DNA from 4 places in the Paenibacillus sp. SAF-068 genome. Region 1 is predicted to be linked to each of the others. Evidence: riboswitches for the same ligand, from Rfam matches in the RefSeq annotation. Region 1 holds a riboswitch; each other region holds the start of a gene.
What was found. A riboswitch is a leader RNA that binds a small molecule or an ion and turns the genes downstream of it on or off. The one in region 1 is predicted to bind cyclic di-AMP.
Positions count from the first base shown of each region.

Region 1 (5,692 bases):
AATAATGCTTCACCAAGGTGACCAGCCGTAGAAATGGACGTAGCCAGTACATACCCTTGTGCAAATAATTTCATCACCATACGTGTAGTAACGGCCATATTGCCAGCCTTAACTTCAGCAAAATCCTTATATTTCGTGAACAGTGAGTCGACATACATCAAAACAAACAGCAAAACCGAACCAGATACTGTCCAGACCAGCATCGCCAAAATATTTAAATCCATTTACACAGCCCCCACATATCAACATGAACCGCATTTAAAAGCGAAGGAGAAATGCTCTTCTCCTCCGCTGGTCAACCCTGCTGACTTACAAGGTATTAATTCTTATTATCGTACTGTTTCATCAATGCTGCGAGTTCATCTTCAACAGCCTGATCTTTACCCAACTTCTCGAACTCTTCATCCAAAGACTTGCCTTTGGATGACATTTCATTGCTTGCTTCCGCCTGTGCTTCCATCTGCATCATTTTCTCTTCCATACGCTTCATTCCAGCACTTGCAGTATCAGAGCCAAACCCATTTAACGCTTTGTTGATTTCCGTTTGAGCTTTTGCTGCATTGTAGCGGGCTACCAGTGTTTCGCGTTTGTTCTTCATTTGAGTCAATTGCTTACGCATCTCGTCGAGCTTGCCGCGCAGGTTATCTGCTGAAGCCTTGTTTTGATCATAGCTGGTTTTGTACTCAGCCATCTTCTCTTCAGCTGTTTTTTTCTCTTCCAAAGCCCTGCGGGCCAAATCCAGATTCTGAGCTCGTGCCGCTGTATGCGCCTGTTCTTCACGTTTCTTCACAAGAGCTTCCTGCTCTTCGAATAGCTGCTTAAATTTCTTCTCAATCGCGATCTGTTGAGCTACTGCTTTCTCCGCATCTTCCAGATCCTCTTGCATGTCACGGATATATTGGTCCGTCATCTTGATTGGATCTTCCGCCTTGTCAATAATGGCGTTGATGTTAGACATGGTTAAATCACGCAAACGTTTAAAAATGGACATTATGTTATTCCTCCTAGTCAATATTACATCGTATATAAACATACATACGTAACAATCTGCAACTCGTTTCAATTTTAGCAAATAAAATCAAAACTTGCGATTGCTCTTTATATTAAGAAGATCATTTCCCCTTGCTCAGATGATCCTCCATCAGCCTCTCTGCAGTCTGCACGATTTCATCAATCTGCATCCGCGTGATCGAATCAAAATGGATACCCATGATTACCGTGACTGTTACTTTCAGCTGTAAAGCCGCCTTTCGGGCTAGCCGCTCACACAACTCCTGTTCCTTATGACCCGGAATATGTACCGTCGTTCCGCTTACGCGCTCATGATCTACATAGAACGTGGCCACAGCACCAATATGCGCCTTCCCTCCGGTAACAAGAAAAACCTTATCCTCGCCTGCTTCAATCACCTGTAAACGTATGGACTTCAAATCATATGTACTCATATCCTATCCACCTACCCTTTTCTATATGATATATATGGAGGAATTATGGCCTTCATGGGATGAATCAACAATGAAACTTCTCACACTACGCATATTTATTGGAGACCTCGGGCATACCAAGGAGAACGTTATTTTGGAAAAGGAGGCTGATATTATGCGCATACGCCTCATCATGCTGATGGTTATCGTTATTTTCTTCGGAGGATATCATGCACCGGTTTCATCTCGGGATTCTTCAAGCCCTCCAGGTGAATCGGTATCCGGTTCAGATTCCGGGGAAGAAGAACAACTGACATTGGGACAATTACGTCAAAAATATGCCGATACGTTCAAAACCAATGGTCCTTCAACAAAGAAAGTTGCACTGACTTTTGATGATGTACCTGATCCACGGTTTACTCCACAGGTACTTGATGTATTGAAGAAATACAATGTCAGAGCTACATTCTTTATCGTAGGTAGTCGTGCTGAGAAGCATCCCGATCTGGTGAAACGCATCGTTAAGGAAGGGCATATGGTCGGCAATCACAGCTACAATCATCCGGAATTCAGTAAGCTGTCGATGAATGCCTTTCGCAAACAAATTTTACATACCGGGGATATAATTCGACGTCTGGCGGGATATACTCCCAAGATGATTCGTCCGCCTTATGGAGACATTAATGAGGAACAGCTGCGTTGGGCTGCCAGACAACACTATAGCATTGTGAACTGGAACGTAGACTCACTGGACTGGAAAGGCCTTTCTAAGACAGAGGTGAAAGATAACATCCTGTCTGCCGTCAAACCTGGCTCCATCGTTCTGCAACATGCAGGAGGCGGTGTAGGATCTAATCTAAACGGCACGATTGAGGCTTTGCCAGAGATTATTGAGGAATTGCGTAATCGGGGGTATGAACTGGTCACCTTGGACGAAATGCTGGGATTGCCAAAGGCCAAAGATTAGGCTGACCGTATTATAAATAAGAATATAAAAGGGTGCTGTTCAATCGCAAGTTAGCGACTGGCAGACACCCTGTTTGAATTCTTTTAATTATAATTTACTTTCTATTTCAGAATGTACAGCTCAATATCCTGAAAACCGAATGTGCTTACAGATTGCTTGCTACCCGGGATGAAGATATCAATCCGGTGCCCCTTGATTGCACCGCCCACATCACGTGCCGTGGCTACAAAAGCCTGTTTTGGCAATCCTGGATGGCTGTGACCAGTTACCAGTACTTTGGTTCCAAGTGGAATCACACTTGGATCAACTGCAATCGTACCCAGTTCAAGGTCATTCCCGAAATAATCGACAGCACCCCATCCTCCATTTTCAGACGGATCTGCAGAGTATGCCGTTGCTTTCACGTTCACAGCTTTGCTGTAATCAAATGTTTTACCCCAGGCTTGAACCACTTTGTTATCTGTGTTCACGTCCAAGCTTGCTGTCGTAACCGTTTTGGCTTGGGCCTTGCTTTCCGCCGCCGCGGCAGCTACATGGTTTGCCTTACCGGGAATTGTAATTTTCAAACCACCATAAATATTGTAAGGCGAGATGTCATTGTTTGCTTTAACTAACGTGTTGATTGCTACTCCGTATTGTTTCGATAAGGTGTAGAAGGTATCCCCCTCTTTGGCCACATGAACTGAATCGGCGTGAGCCGGAACGGCTTGAATGAGCATTGCTGTTGTCATTAATGCTACTGCTGTTTTGGCTATACGTTTCTTGTTAATCATGGTCTTCCTCCCTCATTGTGCCTGCGAAGTTAGTTGTCGGATTCGGATGAGGAGCCCACCCTATAGGTTCATCATTACAGTTGAAACGATATGTACCCCTAATTCACCCCAAGCAGTGTGCTGTAGATCTTCCCCCTGCACATTCTGCATCGTTACATCCCCCGCACTCCCTGTCCGGAAGTTTCGGCAGTGTTCAATATATCACAATTTTGTAACCTGAACTTGTAGTAATTCTTACCAAATGGTTCTAGCATGTAAGCTTATGTAAGAATACAGCAACCTTTAGAAAAGTTGGGCATTATGATTCCTTTATAATTGGTAACAGAATAGTTACTTTTTCGAATCCTGTATGTTATTATTTCATAAAAAAATAGCGCCACCGACTCGAAGTCAGTAACGCTATCGATCATTTCATTTAGAGTACTTTTGCAAGAAAATCACGTGTACGTGAATTTTTCGGTGCTCCAAACACCTCATCAGGTGTTCCCTCTTCCACAATAACCCCGCCATCCATGAACAGGATACGGTCTCCCACTTCACGTGCAAAGCCCATCTCATGTGTTACGATGACCATGGTCATCCCGCCTTCTGCAAGACGCTTCATGACATCCAGTACTTCGCCGACCATCTCAGGGTCCAGCGCCGAGGTAGGCTCGTCAAACAGCATCACATGCGGTTGCATGGCCAATGCTCTGGCAATGGCGATCCGTTGCTTCTGTCCGCCGGACAGCTGATTCGGGAATGCATCTTTTTTATCGTACAAGCCCACAGTGTTAAGCAGATCAGCAGCAATTTTCTCCGCTTCCTGAGTGGATTGTTTCTTCACTTTAATTGGAGCAATTGTAATGTTTTGCTCTACCGTTTTGTGTGGGAACAGGTTGAAATGCTGAAACACCATGCCCATTTTCTCACGAGTTGCGTTGATGTTGTGCTTCGGATCGGTGATTGACACGCCTTCAAAATCAATCTCACCCGAGGTAGGCTGTTCCAACAGGTTCAGACAACGCAAGAATGTACTTTTTCCCGAACCGGAAGGACCAATAACTACGACAACCTCACCTTTGCCAATCGTCACGTTAATGCCCTTAAGCACATTGTTATTTCCATAAGATTTGTGTAATTGTCTAACGTCTATCACTTGCACTCAACTTCCTTTCCAGTCGTCCCAGCAGCTTGGACAAAATGAATGTCATTACAAAATAAATGGCCGCTGCAATCAAAAATGGACTCAAGCCTTGGTACGTAATGTTTTTGACAACACTGGCCTGATACATAATGTCCACCATACCGATTACGGAGATAATGGAGGATTCTTTGATGATGGTTATGAATTCATTACCGATCGCTGGTAAGACAGCTTTGAAGGCTTGTGGCAAGATGATATAACGCATCGCCGCGCCTCTTCCCATACCCAATGAACGTGCTGCCTCCAACTGACCACGATCCACACCTTGAATACCTGCACGGAAAATCTCTGCCAGATAGGCACCACTATTGATTGAGAGTGTAATGATACCTGCCTGAAGAGCAGTGAAGTTAATACCAAAGCTCAGGGAAAAACCGTAGTAAATAATCATCAGTTGCACCAACATCGGTGTGCCACGGATGACTTCAACATAAGCTGTACCGATCCAACGCAGAATCGCAACATCATGCAGTCGGAACAAACAGATGATCAACCCGATAATAACCCCGAAGATAACCCCAAGTGCAGACAATAAAAGGGTGTAGCCTACACCTGTTGCATAGAAACTTTTGTACTCCCAGAATACTTGGAAAATATTTTGTGATTTGTTCGCTTTATCCGCCATCAGGAGACTGGCATCCGTCACCATCTGGTTGATTTTATCTTCACTTTTCAAGCGCTCAAGCGTTCCATTTACTGCAGCTAGCAGCTCGGTATTACCTTTACGAATCCCGATTGCAGCTTCTGCTTGCTCTTCGTCCGGGACAGCAGCAGCAAGTCCAATGATATCATCCAAATAACCGGCTGCTACGGTATCCTCAACGATTGCCGCGTCAATACGTTTCGTTTGCAGTTGAAGCACGATATCCGAGATTTTATCAAGCGCAGTAAGTTTCGCTCCCGGAATCTTCTGGCCGATCGTTTCCTGAATTGAACCTTTCTGCACGCCAATCTTTGCATTTTCGAGTTCTGCCATGGTTGGATACTTGTCTTTATCCACATTGCGAACCATAATGACTTGTTTTGATTTATAATAGGTGTCAGAAAAGTCGATACTTTTCTTCCGATCATCCGTCGGCGTCATGCCTGAAACGACCAGATCGACACGCCCGCTCTGCAATGCAGGCAGCAGGCCGTCGAAGCCCATATCCTCAATTACAAGCTCAGCGCCAAGATCTTTGGCAATCTCTTTGGCAATCTCAATATCAAAACCAACGATTTCATCTTTGCCATTAATTACTTTATGGAATTCATAGGGTGCAAAATCGGCACTTGTACCGAGCACCAGCTTTTTACTGCTTGAATTATCTGTAGATCCACTTGCAAGTGCCACAGGAACGGC
Region 1 is NZ_JBQCJX010000001.1:2,750,599-2,756,290, forward strand. Features, by position in the region: gene ACTHPG_RS11825 (DUF350 domain-containing protein) at 1-224, opposite strand, end outside; gene ACTHPG_RS11830 (PspA/IM30 family protein) at 320-991, opposite strand; gene ACTHPG_RS11835 (hypothetical protein) at 1,113-1,445, opposite strand; gene ACTHPG_RS11840 (polysaccharide deacetylase family protein) at 1,600-2,391, shown strand; gene ACTHPG_RS11845 (3D domain-containing protein) at 2,493-3,164, opposite strand; cyclic di-AMP (ydaO/yuaA leader) riboswitch at 3,167-3,363, opposite strand; gene ACTHPG_RS11850 (amino acid ABC transporter ATP-binding protein) at 3,580-4,302, opposite strand; gene ACTHPG_RS11855 (ABC transporter substrate-binding protein/permease) at 4,289-5,692, opposite strand, start outside.

Region 2 (5,692 bases), 2.2 Mb from region 1:
GGCAAGTGCACTTTCATAACATGCTCCATATCCAGCGGCGAAGAGCTGTTCAGGGTTGGTACCTTCACCACCGGAACCACCAAGCTCTTTGGGCATTTTCAGATCATGTTTGAGTACGCCATCCGAAGAAGTCACCGAACCTGTACGTCCACCTTTAACTGTCGCTACTGCTGTATATAAAGCTTCCATTTAGAATCTCTCCCTTATCCATATAGTTTTTAACTGCCTTGCTTTCAATTTAAACTTCTGGCTCATTTTGAAACGCAAGTTGTATCTTTATCAGCTTTTACAACTTTATTATTTTCATGCATTTTAACACCATGGCTGTATTTTTCCTGAGGTTGGGTAATATACGAAGGGGCTTTTACGAATTAGAACCGAAATTTTGTGTTAATACATAAAAGTTGCACTAGACAAAAATTATTGAAGGAGTACAATGTAACAATAAACATAAAAATTTAGATATATCATGCGCGGTTTGTCCCGCATCAATATTCCAAAGTCAGGTGATTATCGTATGAGTAAAAAAAATCCGTTCAACGCTCCTTCAAGAGAATCATTGTCTACTGCAGGCATGGCCCCTTCCCTTGGAGAAGCGCATAGCTCCATGAAAGTTCCGCAGAATGCTGCATGGTGGAAAAAATTTCTCGCCTTCGTTGGCCCAGGATACCTCGTTGCCGTAGGTTACATGGACCCTGGCAACTGGGCAACAGATATCGCAGGCGGCTCGCAGTTCGGGTATACCTTGTTATCCGTCATCCTGCTCTCGAACCTGATGGCCGTTGTACTTCAATCGTTGGCTGGAAAACTCGGCATCGTCACTGGACGGGATCTGGCTCAAGCCTGTCGTGAACGCTTCAGCATGCCTGTTGTCATGATGTTATGGATTCTGTGCGAACTTGCCATTGCAGCTACCGATCTGGCTGAGGTCATCGGTTCTGCCATCGCGTTAAAGCTGTTATTCAACATCCCCATGTTGTACGGTGTTATCATCACCGCAGTTGATGTACTTCTGATTCTGGTGCTGCAAAATAAAGGCTTCCGCGCCCTGGAAACTCTCGTTATTGTGCTGATGGCGACCATTGCCCTCTGCTTCGGGATTGACCTGTTCCTGGCAAAACCGGATATGGGCGGTGTTCTCCATGGTTTTGTCCCAAATGTGGAGATCCTGCAGAACCCTGCCATGCTCTATATTGCCATTGGTATTATAGGAGCAACCGTGATGCCGCATAATCTGTATCTGCATTCTTCCATTGTGCAGACGCGTCAGATCGAACAGACACCACAGGGCAAAAAAGAAGCGATTCGTTATTCGACCATGGACTCTACAATCGCGCTGACACTCGCCTTGTTCATCAATGCGGCCATCCTGATTGTATCCGCTGCTGTATTCCATAGTGCCGGCATGACACAGGTTGCCGAGATCGCAGATGCCTACCATCTGCTGACACCTCTATTGGGTACAACGGTTGCAAGTATCCTGTTCGGTGTGGCGTTGTTAGCATCAGGTCAGAATTCTACCCTTACAGGGACACTCGCTGGACAGATTGTGATGGAAGGCTTCCTGAACATTCGAATTCCAGCTTGGCTGCGCCGACTGGTCACACGTCTGATCGCCATCATCCCGGCGGTAATTGTCACAGCGATTGCAGGAGAACACGGCACAGAAGAACTGCTCATTTTGAGCCAGGTTGTGCTGTCGCTTCAATTGCCTTTTGCGGTAATTCCCCTGGTGATGTTCACGAGTGACAAAAAAAGCATGGGGGCATTCGCCAACAAATTGTGGCTCAACATCATTTCATGGGTCATTGCCTCGATTATCGTGGTGCTGAATATCTATCTGATCATTCAAACGATCCGGTTATTCTAATCACGTTCTTATTGATAAAATACTAAAAAGGCTGATCAACTCCGGTATTCGATACCAGATTGATCAGCCTTCTTTTATTAATAATCACCTAATCCTGATTCGGCACCAGTAACGGCAGGAGTTGATCCAATGAATCAACAGTCCAATCCGCACGTTCGTCCTCCGATCGGTCTGGCTGGAATCTTCCGTAACCTTGCATAATTCGAATCGTACGCATGCCCAGCTTCCGAGCAGGTATAATATCGTTATCGATCCGATCCCCGACCATGACGGCTTCCTCTGGCGTACATCCTGCCTGTTTCAGGGCCACCGCGTATAACTCCGGATCTGGCTTGGACACCCCTTCTTCAGCCGAGCAGGCCAGAACATCAACATACTTCCGCAGTCCGTAACTCTCCAGTCTCTCTTCCGTTCCGGGACTCTGATTGGCAATAATGCCAATGCGATAATACCGTGACAACTGCTGGAGAACGGAATCCGCTGAAGGAAAAGGACGTTCAAGATCTTTTTGAAACTTCAGCTTGTCCTGAATCTGTTTCTGGTGTCCCTCGTCGTCAACGAATGTGCGAATCGCCACTCTCATAGGCCATTGCTCATAACTTTGGTAACAGTTCGCGAACAGTTCGCGTACCGCCTCAATCTTTACCGGATACCCCAAAGCACAGGCTTCGCGGACGAACTGTCCGATAATATCATCAACCGGCTCCCATTCATCCACCAGCGTATCTCCAACATCAAAAAACAACCACTTTAATCCACCTACATCCGGCACGCCAATTCCTCCTTGTAAGCATAAAAAAGAAGACTCACCATCTTGCATGAGTCTCCTCAAATTTCCGTTTATCGATACATTCAATTATAACAGGCACCTTACACCTGAGCAATCACAAGCTATGGCATTAACCATTGAGGAGAAAGCCGACTTCCCCATTGAGTGAATATACAATCCGGTCTGCGCCCATGCCCCGATAGATGCCCTTTGGATGACTCTGTTCCGTAATGACGCACAGGGATTTCGATGTCCATGAACGGCAGATCTGTAAATAACGGCAAGTCAGGTTCAGGCTGTTCTCAAAAATAAACACGTTGCCCACGCTGCCCTGCGGCAAAAACCATTTTTGAGCTGCAGCCGTATTCATGCGAATGACATGCTCTACCCCGATTCTACGGAGTCTGCGCTCTTCCCCTGCACTGTTGGTTAGAACGGCAAACGGCATTTTTTTGTACATCAGCAATTTGATAAATTTGCGTCCTGCTTCATTTGGAGCAGTCACTAAGATCATCTCAGTATCCATCATTCGTTCCTCCCTTGGCGTGAAAAGACAACAAAAAAGAAGCGTGGGGGACCAAGGCCTCCCGAACGCTTCTTAAAGAATCCATGGCGAAAACACCATGAACCAGCGTACGGCTTGTTGCCTCTCCCTTTAACGCTTACGAGGTTAGCTGACGGATTCGGGCGCGAGAGTCGCCCTATTTCCGGCTGTCACCGGAAAATTCACCCCATGAATGCCTACTGTCCTGGACAGCGCATTCTGTTGGTTCCCCCGTTTCCCACTCATGACTGAATGGAAACTCAGCGATTAAAACATCGTTCGTATATCTTAAGATCAGATCGAGCGATATTATCGTTTGTTTCGTTTTTCAGGTACAATTTAGTTTAAATTGAAATTACGTTATGAATCATACACCCGTACCATGACGGTGTAAAGTCCGTACAGATCACCGAATCGACAGATTTTCGCCAATACCGATCCATAATAACGCTTACAACATGGTTATACTCTATCCATCTCTTCAAGGCTATCTAATTCTCACTCTGACGAAAGTCACTTCGCATTTCATTCACGTATTCTGCACAACTTGCCCGTTTTGGTTCTTTTAACACCATATTAGTTTTGCATTATTTAATTGCATCCAATATAATAAGAGGTATCAGATGATATCATGGAGGCGATTAGATGACAGTTTACGAATACAAAGTCAATACCCTTCGGGGCCAAGAAGTTGAAATGTCCGACTACCGTGATAAAGTGTTACTGATTGTAAATACCGCAAGCTCATGCGGACTTACCCCTCAGTTCAAAGGTCTGCAAGAACTGCAAGACAAGTTCCAAGATGCCCCGTTTGAAGTCCTTGGTTTTCCAAGCAACCAATTTGCACAGGAAAAAGGTTCTTCCGACGATATCGCCGAGTTCTGTCAGATGAATTATGGCGTAAGCTTCCCGATGTTTGAGAAAATTGATGTGAATGGCTCAAGCGCTCACCCTCTCTTCCAGCACCTTAGCAAAGAAGCACCAGGCCTGCTTGGCTCCAAAGCAATCAAATGGAATTTCACCAAATTCCTTGTGGATCAGAACGGACAGGTAATTAAGCGTTATGCTCCGAAAACAACACCTGACAAGATTGAAGAAGATATCAAGAATTTGCTGCAAAAATAGTACATTGGCCACCCGTGCCGGAAGGTAGAGCACCATTACCCCCGGGAATGGATGGCCTTTTTTCTCACCCCTGGATACCCGACTGTTCGAAAAGACACAAAAAAAGAAGCTCTCCATTAAAGGAAAGCTTCTTCTTCATCGTTCATATGATGCGGTCGAGAGGACTCGAACCTCCACGGGCATACGCCCACTACCCCCTCAAGATAGCGTGTCTGCCATTCCACCACGACCGCATGTCGTAAATAATCGGCAACAGAATTGATTATACCGGGTTCAGAAATAAAAGTAAAGTATTTTTTAAACCTTCTTTTTCAGCCAGGCATTTTCCTCAAAAAACGCATATTCTCGTCATGTTTATCCATGAACTGCATATCCTTAGATTTGATCCCCTCTTTTCCGGCTAGAGCCGATCTTGTTGATTCATTAATATGTAGTCCTTCCTTATATATAGTCCTCCCTGCACTTCGCCACACAAATAACACAATAGGTTATATAAAATGACATAAATATTAAATATCAGAATCTATTCATTAAATTCAACAGATACTATTGACAAAAAGCGGACATTTATGGGATGATAACTATCATATAATTCGGATTTTCAAACATAAAGTTAACAAAAAGGAATATAAATGTCATTTAAAATGACATTTAACGAACACAGGAGGCGAATGATTGTGAACCGTGGGAATAAGCTGCTCGATTATGTCAAACTGCTTGATTCCTCTATTCAGGTTGGAGGGTTTACCCATTCCTTCGGCATGGATATCCATATCAGGGAGGGTACCATTCGTAATGCTGAAGATCTCGAATCATTCATGCGTTGTCAGTTGCATCCCAGCATTGTTCGTCTTGAAGGCATGGCCATCAAAGGCATCTATACCGCAGCAGATCACAAGGATACATGGCGGATAGCTCTGATCGATAAACTGGTCCACGTTCAGCGAACTCCTGGAGATCTCAGAGAACAAGCTGCCGCCATGGGAAAACGATTGATCAGACTGGCACGCGCTCTGCACCCCTGGATTGATTTCAGCCAGCTCGAACAGATCTTCGCCAAATATGATTCGGTTGGCTGCCTCTCCACTGTTCACGCCTGGATTAACCATCACCTCGACATCCCGGTCGAGGAAGCGGTCCTTGGTTACCTGCATTCAGCCATGAATGCCTGCATAACCGAAGCCTCCAAAGTCATTCCCCTGAACAACGATATAACCAAAGATCTGATGGTACGCCTGGCCTCAGATCTGGAGAATGAATGGAATACCGTATGCGCCTCGGCTGCGGATGGACTGGTACAACCAACCTCGATGTCCATGAAATCATTTTTCCCCAGTTTCCATATGCTTGGAGCTGGACTTCATGCCTACAGAGCCTAATCCTC
Region 2 is NZ_JBQCJX010000001.1:583,905-589,596, reverse strand. Features, by position in the region: gene ACTHPG_RS02455 (organic hydroperoxide resistance protein) at 1-189, opposite strand, end outside; gene ACTHPG_RS02450 (Nramp family divalent metal transporter) at 575-1,870, shown strand; gene ACTHPG_RS02445 (HAD family hydrolase) at 1,959-2,642, opposite strand; gene ACTHPG_RS02440 (hypothetical protein) at 2,770-3,168, opposite strand; cyclic di-AMP (ydaO/yuaA leader) riboswitch at 3,284-3,459, opposite strand; gene ACTHPG_RS02435 (glutathione peroxidase) at 3,829-4,308, shown strand; tRNA gene ACTHPG_RS02430 (tRNA-Leu) at 4,459-4,541, opposite strand; gene ACTHPG_RS02425 (urease accessory protein UreF) at 4,986-5,687, shown strand.
Region 2: another riboswitch for cyclic di-AMP. It lies ahead of ACTHPG_RS02440 (hypothetical protein); the one in region 1 lies ahead of ACTHPG_RS11845 (3D domain-containing protein).

Region 3 (5,692 bases), on a different contig from region 1:
CCCAAGGCAAAAGCCCCAACGCCAGCACCTCCAGAAAGTGTACAGACCCCCACTGCCGAAGTGTACAGCAACCGTGTTGTGGAATATCACATGGATGTAAAACTGGTCGAAGGGAACGTACTGGAAGGAACTCAGACGATTACCTGGACACACCCAGGTAAAAAAACCGTCAGCGAACTTTACCTTCATATGTATCCCAACGCCTTCTCTTCTGCTGACACCACCTTTATGAAGGAATCCGGTGGAAAACTTCGGGGTGATGTCATGCCTACCAATGGTTATGGCTCGATGAACATTACCGAAATGAAAACGGAGGACGGGCTCTCTCTGCTGCACCGGATGCAGTATGTGCAACCAGATGACGGAAACATCAAGGACACCACACTCATTAAAGTACGCTTGCCCAAACCCGTCAAAGGCGGGGAAAGCATTACAATCCATACCCGATTTGTGGTGAATCTGCCGAAAATTTTCGCCCGGATGGGAACTGCCGATGATTTTGTCATGGCAGGTCAATGGTTCCCCAAATTAAGTGCATATGAGCCTGTGGGCAGACGCGGACGGACAACGGAGGGCTGGAATCTGCATCAATACCATGGCAATTCAGAGTTTTACGCCGACTTCGGTATATATAGTGTGCGTATTCGGGTGCCTGAAACATACAAAGTTGCTGCTACCGGATTTCCGACACAACAAGCTGTGGTGAAGAACGGAGAAAAGGTCTATCAATTCTATGCTGATGATGTGCATGATTTCGCCTGGGCAGCTTCACCGGATTTTGTCTACGCCGAGGAACCCTTTTCTGCACCCAATGTGCCCGGTGTACGAATCAAGTTATATCTGGATCCTGCTCATCAGGATTTGAAAGAACGTTATTTCTACGCCGCTAAAGCCGCACTAGCCAATTATAGCAAATGGTTTGGCCCATATCCTTACGCTACCTTATCCATCGTTGTTCCACCCAAAGCGGGGAACGGTGCTGGAGGTATGGAATACCCTACGCTGGTTACAGCCTTTGGAGCCGATGATACTACTCCAGGTTATGACCTGGAACGTACCGTAGTCCATGAGATCGGACACCAGTATTTCTATGGCATGGTTGCCAGCAACGAATTCGAGGAAGCCTGGCTGGATGAGGGATTCACCTCTTATGCAGAAGACAAATTAATGGAGCAGGAATACGGGTTGATTCCGAATCTGCCGGTACAATCAGGCCTGATTACGTCTCCTTCGTCTTTGACACAGGAATCCTGGAAGTTCGATTCACAGAATGAGTATGCTGCCAATGTTTACACACGCGGCAAGCTTGTATTGCTGGGTATTGAACATCAAGTCGGCACAAAAAAGATGGAACGCATTCTCTCTACCTATGTGAAGAAGTACCGCTTCAAACATCCCACTTCGGCTGATTTTCAGAACGTTGTGGAACAAGTGACCCGCACTTCCTGGTCTGATTATTTTGATCAATACGTCTATGGTAACGGGATGGCTGACTTTGCTGTAGAGAAGATTCGTGTTACGCCTGTACAGAAAGACGGCCAAACATTGTACGAGTCATCCGTGACGATCGCAAAAAAAGGTAGTGATTACAACGCGGTTCCTGTTCGAATTGCTTTTGAAGACGGACACACCCTCACCAAGCAATGGGATGGCAAAGAAGATCGCATTACTTATAAATTAACGCACACATCCCCCGTAACCTGGGCCATGACCGATCCCCTGTACACGATCGTGCTGGAGAACCGCCATATGAACAATTTCCTGAAATCCGGACTGGATGAGCAGACGAAGTCCCGCTGGAGCATGAGTGTAACCAAACTAATAGAAGCCATATTCGGAGGTCTGTCATGGTGAGGTGGAAACGGTGAAAGCGAAAATACGTGAAGGCTGGTTTCTCGTCCGTCAGCATATGTTCATTGCGTCACTCTTATTTCTTTATCAACTCATTTGGGGATATTTCTTCTATCGAATCGTACAATCGGCGGTCATCCCACTTCTCCTGCGCTATCCAGATCCTGATGCCGGGGAGCTGAGTACACTTTTGTTCAAAATGGAAAGCCAACTTAACCTGTCTACCCATCCGGAGGTTCATCGTTATCTATGGATCCTGGGGGGCATGCTGCTAATTCGCATGTTGATCAGCCCCCTCATTCAGGCCGGACTGCTCTACTCCCTTCAGCACTTTAATTCTACAGAGGAGCGTATCCCATTCGTCCGCGGAATCAAAATTCTGTGGAAACCGATGCTGCTGCTCCACACCATACGTACATTATTGATACTTCTGCCCGCCTATTGGCTCATACCGAAGCTCTACTCGATCCTCATGGATGGATTCCATTCCCTTCAATTACTTGTGCCTGGTATACCTTATGTTGCTGCCTGGATTGTATATGGTTGGGTGATCCACCATGCCCTGCTCTACATGCAGTTCGGTGTCTCGGCACCTGAAGGAGAAGGCGGGGCTCACGGTACTCTCATGGCACTCTGGATTGCACTGCGTCATCTCTTCGCCGTAATCGGCATTGCACTCCTGCTGGGCGGAATTCATCTGCTCGTCTTCGGGGCATTCACTTCAGCATCATGGTTATTAACGGGGCTTACCGGACTTATACTACAACAGACGTATCCACTAGCCAGATGTTTATTGAGTCTGTGGAAAATATGCAGCCATTTCCGATTATGGCAGTCCAAAATAGCCAAAGGTGAGAGCAGATAGTTTAAAAATTGTTACCATCACATGTTAAACTCATGGCCTAATATGTACTTATAAATAGGCAAACCTCAACCTTTTCCCGTCAAAGGTCGAGGTTTTTTTTGCTAATTTTTTTGCTAAACGTTGCCAAAGCCGCACTCCTCTGTTACAATAATCGCAGTGAGTTTTTAGTAACAACTTTGTAATCTTTACATTCATATTTGTAACTACTTAAAATTAAATCGTCATTTCTTGATTTCGCAGGTGCATAACTAGCATAGCCAAATTCCTGGCACCTGGGAAGCGGGGGAACCAGTTATGGGTGAATTGATCTTGCTACAGAGGGATCATAGGGGACCTTCAACCGAATCCTTAAGCTAACCTCGCAGGCGTTGGAAGGGGAATATCTCTTGTTCAAGAAGAAATTAACCGCAGCTGTACTTAGCATCACATTCGCATTATCGCTTGGTGCAGGTAGCGCATTCGCAGATTCAAAAATGGATAAAGTAATTGATTCAGCAATGGGAACTACATACAAAAGTGGGGGAACAACGCTTAACGGCTTTGACTGCTCCGGATTTACACGGTATGTATTCGACAAATTGGGGATTGATTTGGCACGCCAATCGAGTTCCCAATTCGACATGGGTGATTCCGTATCCCGCATGGAAATGAGAGCTGGCGATCTGGTATTCTTTAATACTACAGGTAAAGGCGTATCACATGTAGGAATCTTTGTAGGGGATGGAAAGTTCGCACACTCCTCTTCTTCCAAAGGCGTTACGATCAGTGCATTGAGTGAAAGTTATTGGGCCAATCGTTATGTTGGCGCTAAACGGATTATGAGCACGGACGCGTATGAATCACTGGCCCTTGACTAGGGACAAGCTGAGCAACATGATACTGTAACCATGAACCATACTGGAACGAAACAAGAAGCATAACAGAACCGCCCGGTACATTCTCCGCAGGAATGTATCCGGCGGTTTTTTTGTGCTTCCATCCTGATTCATGTTGCAAGTTACACTCGGGGTATATCCTGCCACATTAACAGGTTCATTTTGCGTTCGTTCGTCCGTGCCCTTATGATGTTTTTACCCACCCTGTTATAATATAAACGGAATTACCGGAACTTTTGTTTCATATTTTTTCTGGTAAAGGGAAACTTGCCAAATCAATATCTCTTTTGTAGAGTGAACTAAGAGTTCTGTGTCAAGGAAAGGAGCATGCAGACGTATGAAGGAAGCCCCTGTGACGTTTCATGTTGTACCGATGCAAGAAGAACATGCGGAGCTCATCTGCAGTTGGCAGTATGATCCGCCTTACAATATCTATAGCTGGCTCCCCTGGGAGCAGATGAAAGCGCTGGAAGTGGAATTCGGAGATGCACAACTGCGGCAGGAGCAATATGCGATCGTCCTGGATCAGAATGATCGTATAAGTGGATTTGCTCAATACTTCCCACTTCAAGGGGTAACCCGGATTGGCCTCGGGATGCATCCAGAGCTTTGCGGACAGGGTCAAGGGACAGCCTTTGTCACGGCCATTGTACAGGAAGCTATTCGCCGAAATCCCACGAATGAGATTGATCTGGAAGTGCTCACTTGGAACACTCGTGCCATTCAAGTCTATCTGAAGAGTGGATTTGTCACGCAGGATACATACGAACGACAGACTCCGAGCGGCTTGATGCCCTTCCACTGCATGGTCTATGAAGGGCCACGTGGTTAGAATCTATTGCAAAAAAAACAACTTCTGCCCCTTGTTATGTGATTAGTTCAAAAAATTCCCACAAAATGCTATGATGTCAGTACAGGTTCCGTTATAATGATATGGATAGTTTCAGGTTAGATGATCTTTCATTCTGGAGGGGACATAAGGGATGCACAAATGGATCATGAGCGGAGTATTTTTTGCAGCATGCGCTTTAGCTATTGTTTTAATGTTTACGCTTCCAGGGAAAGAAGAAGTGGCTGAAGAAGCCAAGCCAACCATGCCGGAAGTAACTTTGGATGCCGGACAGGCTGAAGCACTGGTCAAAGCCAATTGTATCTCCTGTCACGGGGATCAGCTTCAGGGCGGTGTAGGACCTGCTCTAGCAAACATCGGCAGCCAGGATGATCTGGAGAAGATCTACACTACGATTGTCAAAGGTAAAGGTGGCGGTATGCCTTCCTTCAAGGGCAAACTGCAGGATGAAGAGATTGCCAATATCGCCATGTGGCTATCAGAGAAGAAATAATCTCTGCACACGTGTAACAAAGAGGCCCTTAATCCCCTTTTGGGAAAATAAGAGCCTCTTTGTTATGCTATTGATTAGGCCTCTGCCGCATGCTCGGCCAGAAAGGCCTCAACTTCATGTGCGGACGGCATCCCAGACTGGGCGCCGAGCTTCGTCACGGACAACGCGGCCGCACCCATGGCGAAGCCTACGGCCGCGTCCAACGTCTCACCGCGCGCGAGGGCTACCGCCAACGCGCCGTTGAAGCAATCGCCAGCGCCGGTCGTATCGACGGCGCTTACGGCGTAGCCGGGCGCACGGCATGCGCCGGCACGCCCTGCCTGTACGCGGCCACCAGGCGCCGCCGCGTACACAGCCCCCTCGGGGCCGAGCGTCGTGACGACAGCGGCCCCGAGGGATGCGGCGAGCTCTGCGACCGCCGCATCCAGGTCTTCCGGCCGGAGTTGATCCCGGCCGGTAAGTACGGCAAGCTCACTGCGGTTCGGCGTGACAACGTCGACGCACCGCAGGAGCTCCTGGGGCAGACCCGGCACCGCGGGAGCCGGGTTGAGCACCACCAGTGCGCTGCCTTCAGCCGCCAGTTGGGCGGCGCGGGTAACCGCTGGCAGCGGGATCTCCAGCTGCAGCAGCACCGCTGCGGCTGCAGTCAGGCTTTCTACCGTATCCGCGTCTTCCAGCATCTCAGGCACAACTTGCCCATTCGCACCTGGAATAACGATAATCCGGTTGTCTCCCCGAGAGAGCCAAATGGAAGCTGT
Region 3 is NZ_JBQCJX010000012.1:16,630-22,321, reverse strand. Features, by position in the region: gene ACTHPG_RS27825 (M1 family metallopeptidase) at 1-1,854, shown strand, start outside; gene ACTHPG_RS27820 (hypothetical protein) at 1,865-2,716, shown strand; cyclic di-AMP (ydaO/yuaA leader) riboswitch at 2,962-3,099, shown strand; gene ACTHPG_RS27815 (C40 family peptidase) at 3,103-3,573, shown strand; gene ACTHPG_RS27810 (GNAT family N-acetyltransferase) at 3,929-4,423, shown strand; gene ACTHPG_RS27805 (c-type cytochrome) at 4,575-4,934, shown strand; gene rbsK (ribokinase) at 5,009-5,692, opposite strand, start outside.
Region 3: another riboswitch for cyclic di-AMP. It lies ahead of ACTHPG_RS27815 (C40 family peptidase); the one in region 1 lies ahead of ACTHPG_RS11845 (3D domain-containing protein).

Region 4 (5,692 bases), 1.5 Mb from region 1:
CCACCGAGTACGCCGCCCCACTTCAGTACATTCCGACTGCGAATCTGGTTGCCAACGGGTACCAGAACAGCCTGAGCTAATACCAGATTGAACGAAGTATACAGCAGTGGAGATAGCCATACTTGAATAGGGTTTGAGTCTGTGGTCAGTGTGATGAATCGGGAAGCACCTGGATGATGGATGGTACTTGTAATCATAAGCAGCGATAACAGGAGCATCATGGGAACGACAATGCTATTCATTTGAAGGATGGCTTGAATGCCCCGACCGAGAAGCAGATATGTCCCTACAAGTGTGACAATCAGACCGGTTTGATAATGCAAACCCAGATGTTCGACAAAAACGGAACCTGCTCCGGCAAGCATGACACTGTTCACACCAATGAGAATGAGAAGGGTCACCCACGTGATCCACTTACCCGCCTTGTGGCCGAATAGATGTTTGTTCAGATCTTCATAAGAGCGGGACCCTGTATCGTGAGCAATCAGCATCATTTTGGTACCTAACCAGACAAAGAGCATGGTGGATAAGCCTATGGTGACGGTGGCCCATTTGCCATACTGGGTAAAAAACTGCAAAATTTCCTGGCCTGTAGCGAAGCCGGCTCCAACAACCGTTCCGATGTATGTAAATGCGATCTGCAGCACCCGAAATGCCTGTTTCATGTGTTTCCCCTCTCAGGCCCCTGTTTAGTTTGGACATGCGGGTACCATGGTACAAGGTATGCTTGACCCACGAAAGTCATGACAATCGATCATGAGCTATGGCTTGAATTGTCTCTCAAGGACAGCACCCAGGCAATTTCGCTTGAACTTATAGATAGATATATGATACTTTTACCTCATAGGATAGGCTTGGGAGGTCAAATCATGGAATTATTGAAACAACGAATTTTACAAGAAGGTGTAGTCATCTCGGAACAAGTTTTGAAGCTGGATGGTCTGTTGAACCACCAGATTGATCCTGCGTTAACGATGGAGATGGGACGCGAGTTCGCTGCCCGTTTTCGTGAAAGTGGAGTGACTCGGGTAATCACGGTAGAATCCTCAGGAATTCCGGTTGCGTTTGCCGCAGCTTATGAACTTGGGGTGCCACTTGTGTTCGCCCGTCGCAAAAAAACACTTCTGGCTGATCCTGATGCTTACTGTGAACGTGTGCCTTCCTTTACCAAAGGAATTGTAACGGACATTATGGTATCTCGCGAGTTCATTCATGAGAATGACCGTATTTTGTTCATTGATGATATTATTGCCAATGGAGATGCCGCTCGTGGCGTCATCAAAATAATTGAGCGTTCCGGTGCCGAACTTGTTGGATTCGGCGTTGTGGTCGAGAAAAGTTTTCAGGCAGGGGCAAGAACGATTCGTGAACAGGGCATACCGGTTGAAGCCTTGGTACGCATTCGTTCTCTGAATGATGGAACAGTACAATTTGACGATAACGAAATGTGACATTTTAAAGGAATAGGGCCTATTTTTTGAACTATGCCTTTGCATGACCGCGGATTTCATTTATAATGGGGTTATGTTAGGGAGAGGAGGCAACACCATGGGGAACCAACCGGCAACAGAACAATTCTTTAATGATAAGCTGGCGGAATCGAAAGTTCATTTTGAACGTGCCCTGGATTGTAAACATACGGAATTCGATGACCTTTATCCCTATATGATTGAACATCCTCAATTTTTCTGGTACAAACGCTACGTTGCCTGGTCAGAATTACTGACGATTGTAGGCTTATGCGAAGAGTTGTCCTTCTCTTGGAAAGAACAATTTACACCGCATCAAGTGGAGTACCTTGAAGAACGTGTGATGTCCGCCAAAGTGCTTGATTTTTGGTTCGAGAAGAACGACAGCAAAGAGCACGCGCAGCGGTAACTTTCAGTCGGGACATAATTTCGAATGACATGACAGTCCAATACAGTCACGTGAGACCTAAATGACTTTTCATTTAGGTCTCTTTTTGTAAATAAATTTGGAATATAGGAGCCATGCGCATGATTAGTGATACAGAATTGGACGCCCTGCGTCTGTCAGGTGAGAAAGTCAGAGTAGTACGGGACGAGCTGGAATCGAACGATGTAACCGGAATTGTTGTTGCCTGGGATGGGGAGCAAGTACTTATCCGTCGTCAGAATCGACGTGTCGTCAAGTTGGATCGTGGTTACCGATATCAGTTGTTCAGCGAACCGCGCCAGAGCCCACTTGGTGAGTAAAAGCCTAGCACTATGGCTGAACCATGAGACGTTTAATTGTTTGGAATTACCATGATTACTTGGCATAATTGACTCACTCAGGAGAGAAGATAGGTACAGTGAGGAAGAACTGTAACTATAGCCGAGAGGGTGTGCTGCAAGCCATGACATTGATGAATGATAAAGTTCATGCCTACAAGGATCAGATTGGAGCATTAAGCGATGTGCTGCCAGGTGTGGTCAAGTCGTATCATGAGTTTACGGGAGAATGTTTTCAACCTGGTGTGATTGATGCCAAGACAAAACAGCTGATTGCGCTCGGCATTGGATTGTTCGCCAACAATGAGGTATGTACCTTCTACCATGTAGAAGAAGCCCGTGCCAAGGGTGCTACTGATCAGGAGATCATGGAGACCGTTGCCGTGGCCGGAGCTGTAGGAGGCGGACATGCCCTGTCTCAGGGCGCGATGCGAGTACAGAAGGCGCTGCATTAAGTGCACATGGGGGTAGTCCAAGGACTGTTCGCATAAATGGGAAGCAAACAAAAGAGGAGGTTCCGGGTTAATCCGGAGCCTCCTCTTATTAATTTTGCCTACATTTTACCCAACATTTTATCATACATAAACTGTCCAGTTACCCGACGTGCTGTCACGTAACGATCATTGAAGTAAGGGTTGGTCATTTTAGTGATGCTGACACCTTTGCTGCTGGAGGCGTGAGCAAATTGTCCGCCGCCGATATATACACCTGTATGTGAAATGCCTTTGCCCGTCGTATTGAAGAACACCAGATCACCTGTACGAATGTTGCTTTTCGATACAGGAGTACCTGCTTTGGCTTGCTGCTGGGAAGTACGTGGCAATTCAATACTATATTTGTTGAAGAGATATCTCATAAAACCAGAACAATCGAAGCCGGCTACAGTCGTGCCACCCCATTTGTAAGGTATACCTGTCATGTTGTTCACTACGGAGTTGATACTGCTAGCCTCTGTGCTTGTTGCCCCGGATGTAAATAGTACAGCTGCTCCAAAAATGGAGATAATCAGTTTTTTCAAAATCAATGTTCTCCCTTCGATGCCTACGGAGTTAGCTAAGGGTTCGGTAGAAGGTTCCCTATATTTCCTATGTATAAGAATAATTCACCCAAAATGGTTCCCCCGTTTTCAAACATGAAACTCGGCAAATGAATAATTAAGTTTTTGTAACTATTTGAAACTATATTGCATAAATGCGTAATTGTCAAACCCATTTAAAGCCCTTCTTAGTGCCCCAATGTTATCGGAATTACGGTTTTTATATGCAAGAAGCGATTAAGTTTGGGTATCATTCATGACAAAAACGTCATTATTGATTCGTTTAGAACGAATTTGGATAAATAAATAGGTTTGTCATGAGTTGAAAGAACTATTCCGTTATGTAGAATTAAAGAGATTATATTGATTAAGTTGCATATATTGACAAAAATATATTTTTTGCATATTATCTCAGTATCCAAACCACATATTGGATGAAAATAGATCTATTTTGTTATACATCTAAATTAGGGAGGTTAGGAACTGGCCTTATAGGCAAGGTTGAATTCTGGGTTTTATCAAAATGAACATGGGAGAGTGTTACATTTGAAAGCGAAGAAAATAATTACTTTTGTTCTGGCATGCACGATGGTATTCTCAACAGTTGGAATGGCAGTTCTTCCTGTAGGGACGGTATCTGCTGCGGATGCATCGGGTACAACAGCGAGTATTTCTGATATTTTGAAGAACCAGCTGCCGAATGGAGGTTGGAGAAAAGATTATAAACAAACCAGCGGAGAGTGGGCGAAGTCCACGATAGACAATAAGGCTACATACTCAGAAATTAGAAGATTGGCGAAAGAATTTAAAAAGACAAATGATCCTCGTTACTCCGCAGCTGCAATCAAAGGAATTAACTTTTTGATCAATATGCAGTATTCGAACGGCGGATGGCCACAAGTCTATCAAAGCTCCGGATATCACAAACATATCACTTACAATGATGATGCCATGATCAACGTAATGTACATGCTGGATGAAGTAGCAACGCGTAAAGGCGATTTCTCATTTATCGACAGCACACTTGCCAATCGAAGTAAAAATTCAGTTGCTAAGGGCGTAGATGCGATCCTGAATACACAGGTCATTTCAGGCGGTAAGCTGACAGCATGGGGACAACAACATGACTCCAGTTCCCTTAAACCGGCAAGCGCAAGAATCTATGAAGTACCATCGCTGACAGCTGGAGAGAGTGTAACGATTGTTAAATTTCTCAAAACGAGACCTGCCAACGCGAAAATTACCGCATCCATTAAAGGAGCAGAGCAATGGTTTAACAAGGTGAAAATTACGGGTTACAGGTATGAAAGAGCAAATGGAGATAGCAAAATTATCGCTGACTCCAAAGCGGCACCGATTTGGGCACGCTTCTATGAGATCGGAACGGATAAACCCATCTTTATTGGTCGTGATGGGGTAGTCAAATACAAATTAAGTGATATTGATAAAGAAAGAAGAGGCGGTTACGCATGGTATGGCAACTGGCCTTCCAAGCTGTAATTTGTATGATCCCTTCGTTTTAACGAACCAAACAATGAGCTGTTAAAGGTAAATCCCGAATCGACATAAATGTCTGGTTCGGGATTTTATGTTATTATTTTCAGTGTTGACATGATAGATTCCGCATGATATATTATTTCTTGTCGCCGAGATTAAAGAAGATACAATATGCGGTCGTGGCGGAATTGGCAGACGCGCACGGTTCAGGTCCGTGTGGGCTAACCCCCCGTGGAGGTTCGAGTCCTCTCGACCGCATCTAATAAAAAGACGCCTCAAGCTAACGCTTGAGGCGTTTTTTTTGTTTGCATTTTTGATATTTATTGTGCTGCGGTAACATTAATGCTGTCAACATTCGGTCCTTCTGTTCCCGTCGTAACAACTTTCAAGGTATTGGTCCCCGTGTTCATGGGGACCTGAATTGTTTTTTCAATCCATGTGGACCAGCTTCCCGTTGCCGGAAAGGGCTCGTTGCTGATGACTTTGGTTCCGTTAACAAAAATGTCGAGGTTACGGGTTCCGCTTTCCAGCGCATAACGAAACTTTACGTTTTTGGTGCCTGTAATCGTGTTGTTAATAGCGTTCCATTGAATGGCTGAACCAGTCATTGCATTGAAGTTGACATACCCGGAACCAGTGTAACCAGGATAGATCGTTTCAATGGCAGCTTCCGTAAGTGTCGTTCCGGTCTCTGCTTCATACGTAGTGCCACTGCCTGTATTTCCGCCGTTATTCCCGCCAGTAATATTGGCAACAAATGTTGTTACGCTCTGAGCCGGGAGTTGTGCCGTAAAGGCTCCATTGGATACGGTAAGCGAGGCCCCGCTTGCCAGGTTGCGACTGCTGTCCGTAACCCATGAGGACACCGTGGAGGCATTACCATTCTGCAGAACGAATTTTTGGCTTGTGGCTGAAGTTCCACGGT
Region 4 is NZ_JBQCJX010000001.1:1,217,380-1,223,071, forward strand. Features, by position in the region: gene ACTHPG_RS05460 (YkvI family membrane protein) at 1-665, opposite strand, end outside; gene ACTHPG_RS05465 (xanthine phosphoribosyltransferase) at 870-1,451, shown strand; gene ACTHPG_RS05470 (hypothetical protein) at 1,549-1,878, shown strand; gene ACTHPG_RS05475 (hypothetical protein) at 1,998-2,216, shown strand; gene ACTHPG_RS05480 (carboxymuconolactone decarboxylase family protein) at 2,360-2,689, shown strand; gene ACTHPG_RS05485 (C40 family peptidase) at 2,788-3,252, opposite strand; cyclic di-AMP (ydaO/yuaA leader) riboswitch at 3,258-3,389, opposite strand; gene pelA (pectate lyase) at 3,808-4,770, shown strand; tRNA gene ACTHPG_RS05495 (tRNA-Leu) at 4,941-5,025, shown strand; gene ACTHPG_RS05500 (carbohydrate-binding protein) at 5,088-5,692, opposite strand, start outside.
Region 4: another riboswitch for cyclic di-AMP. It lies ahead of ACTHPG_RS05485 (C40 family peptidase); the one in region 1 lies ahead of ACTHPG_RS11845 (3D domain-containing protein).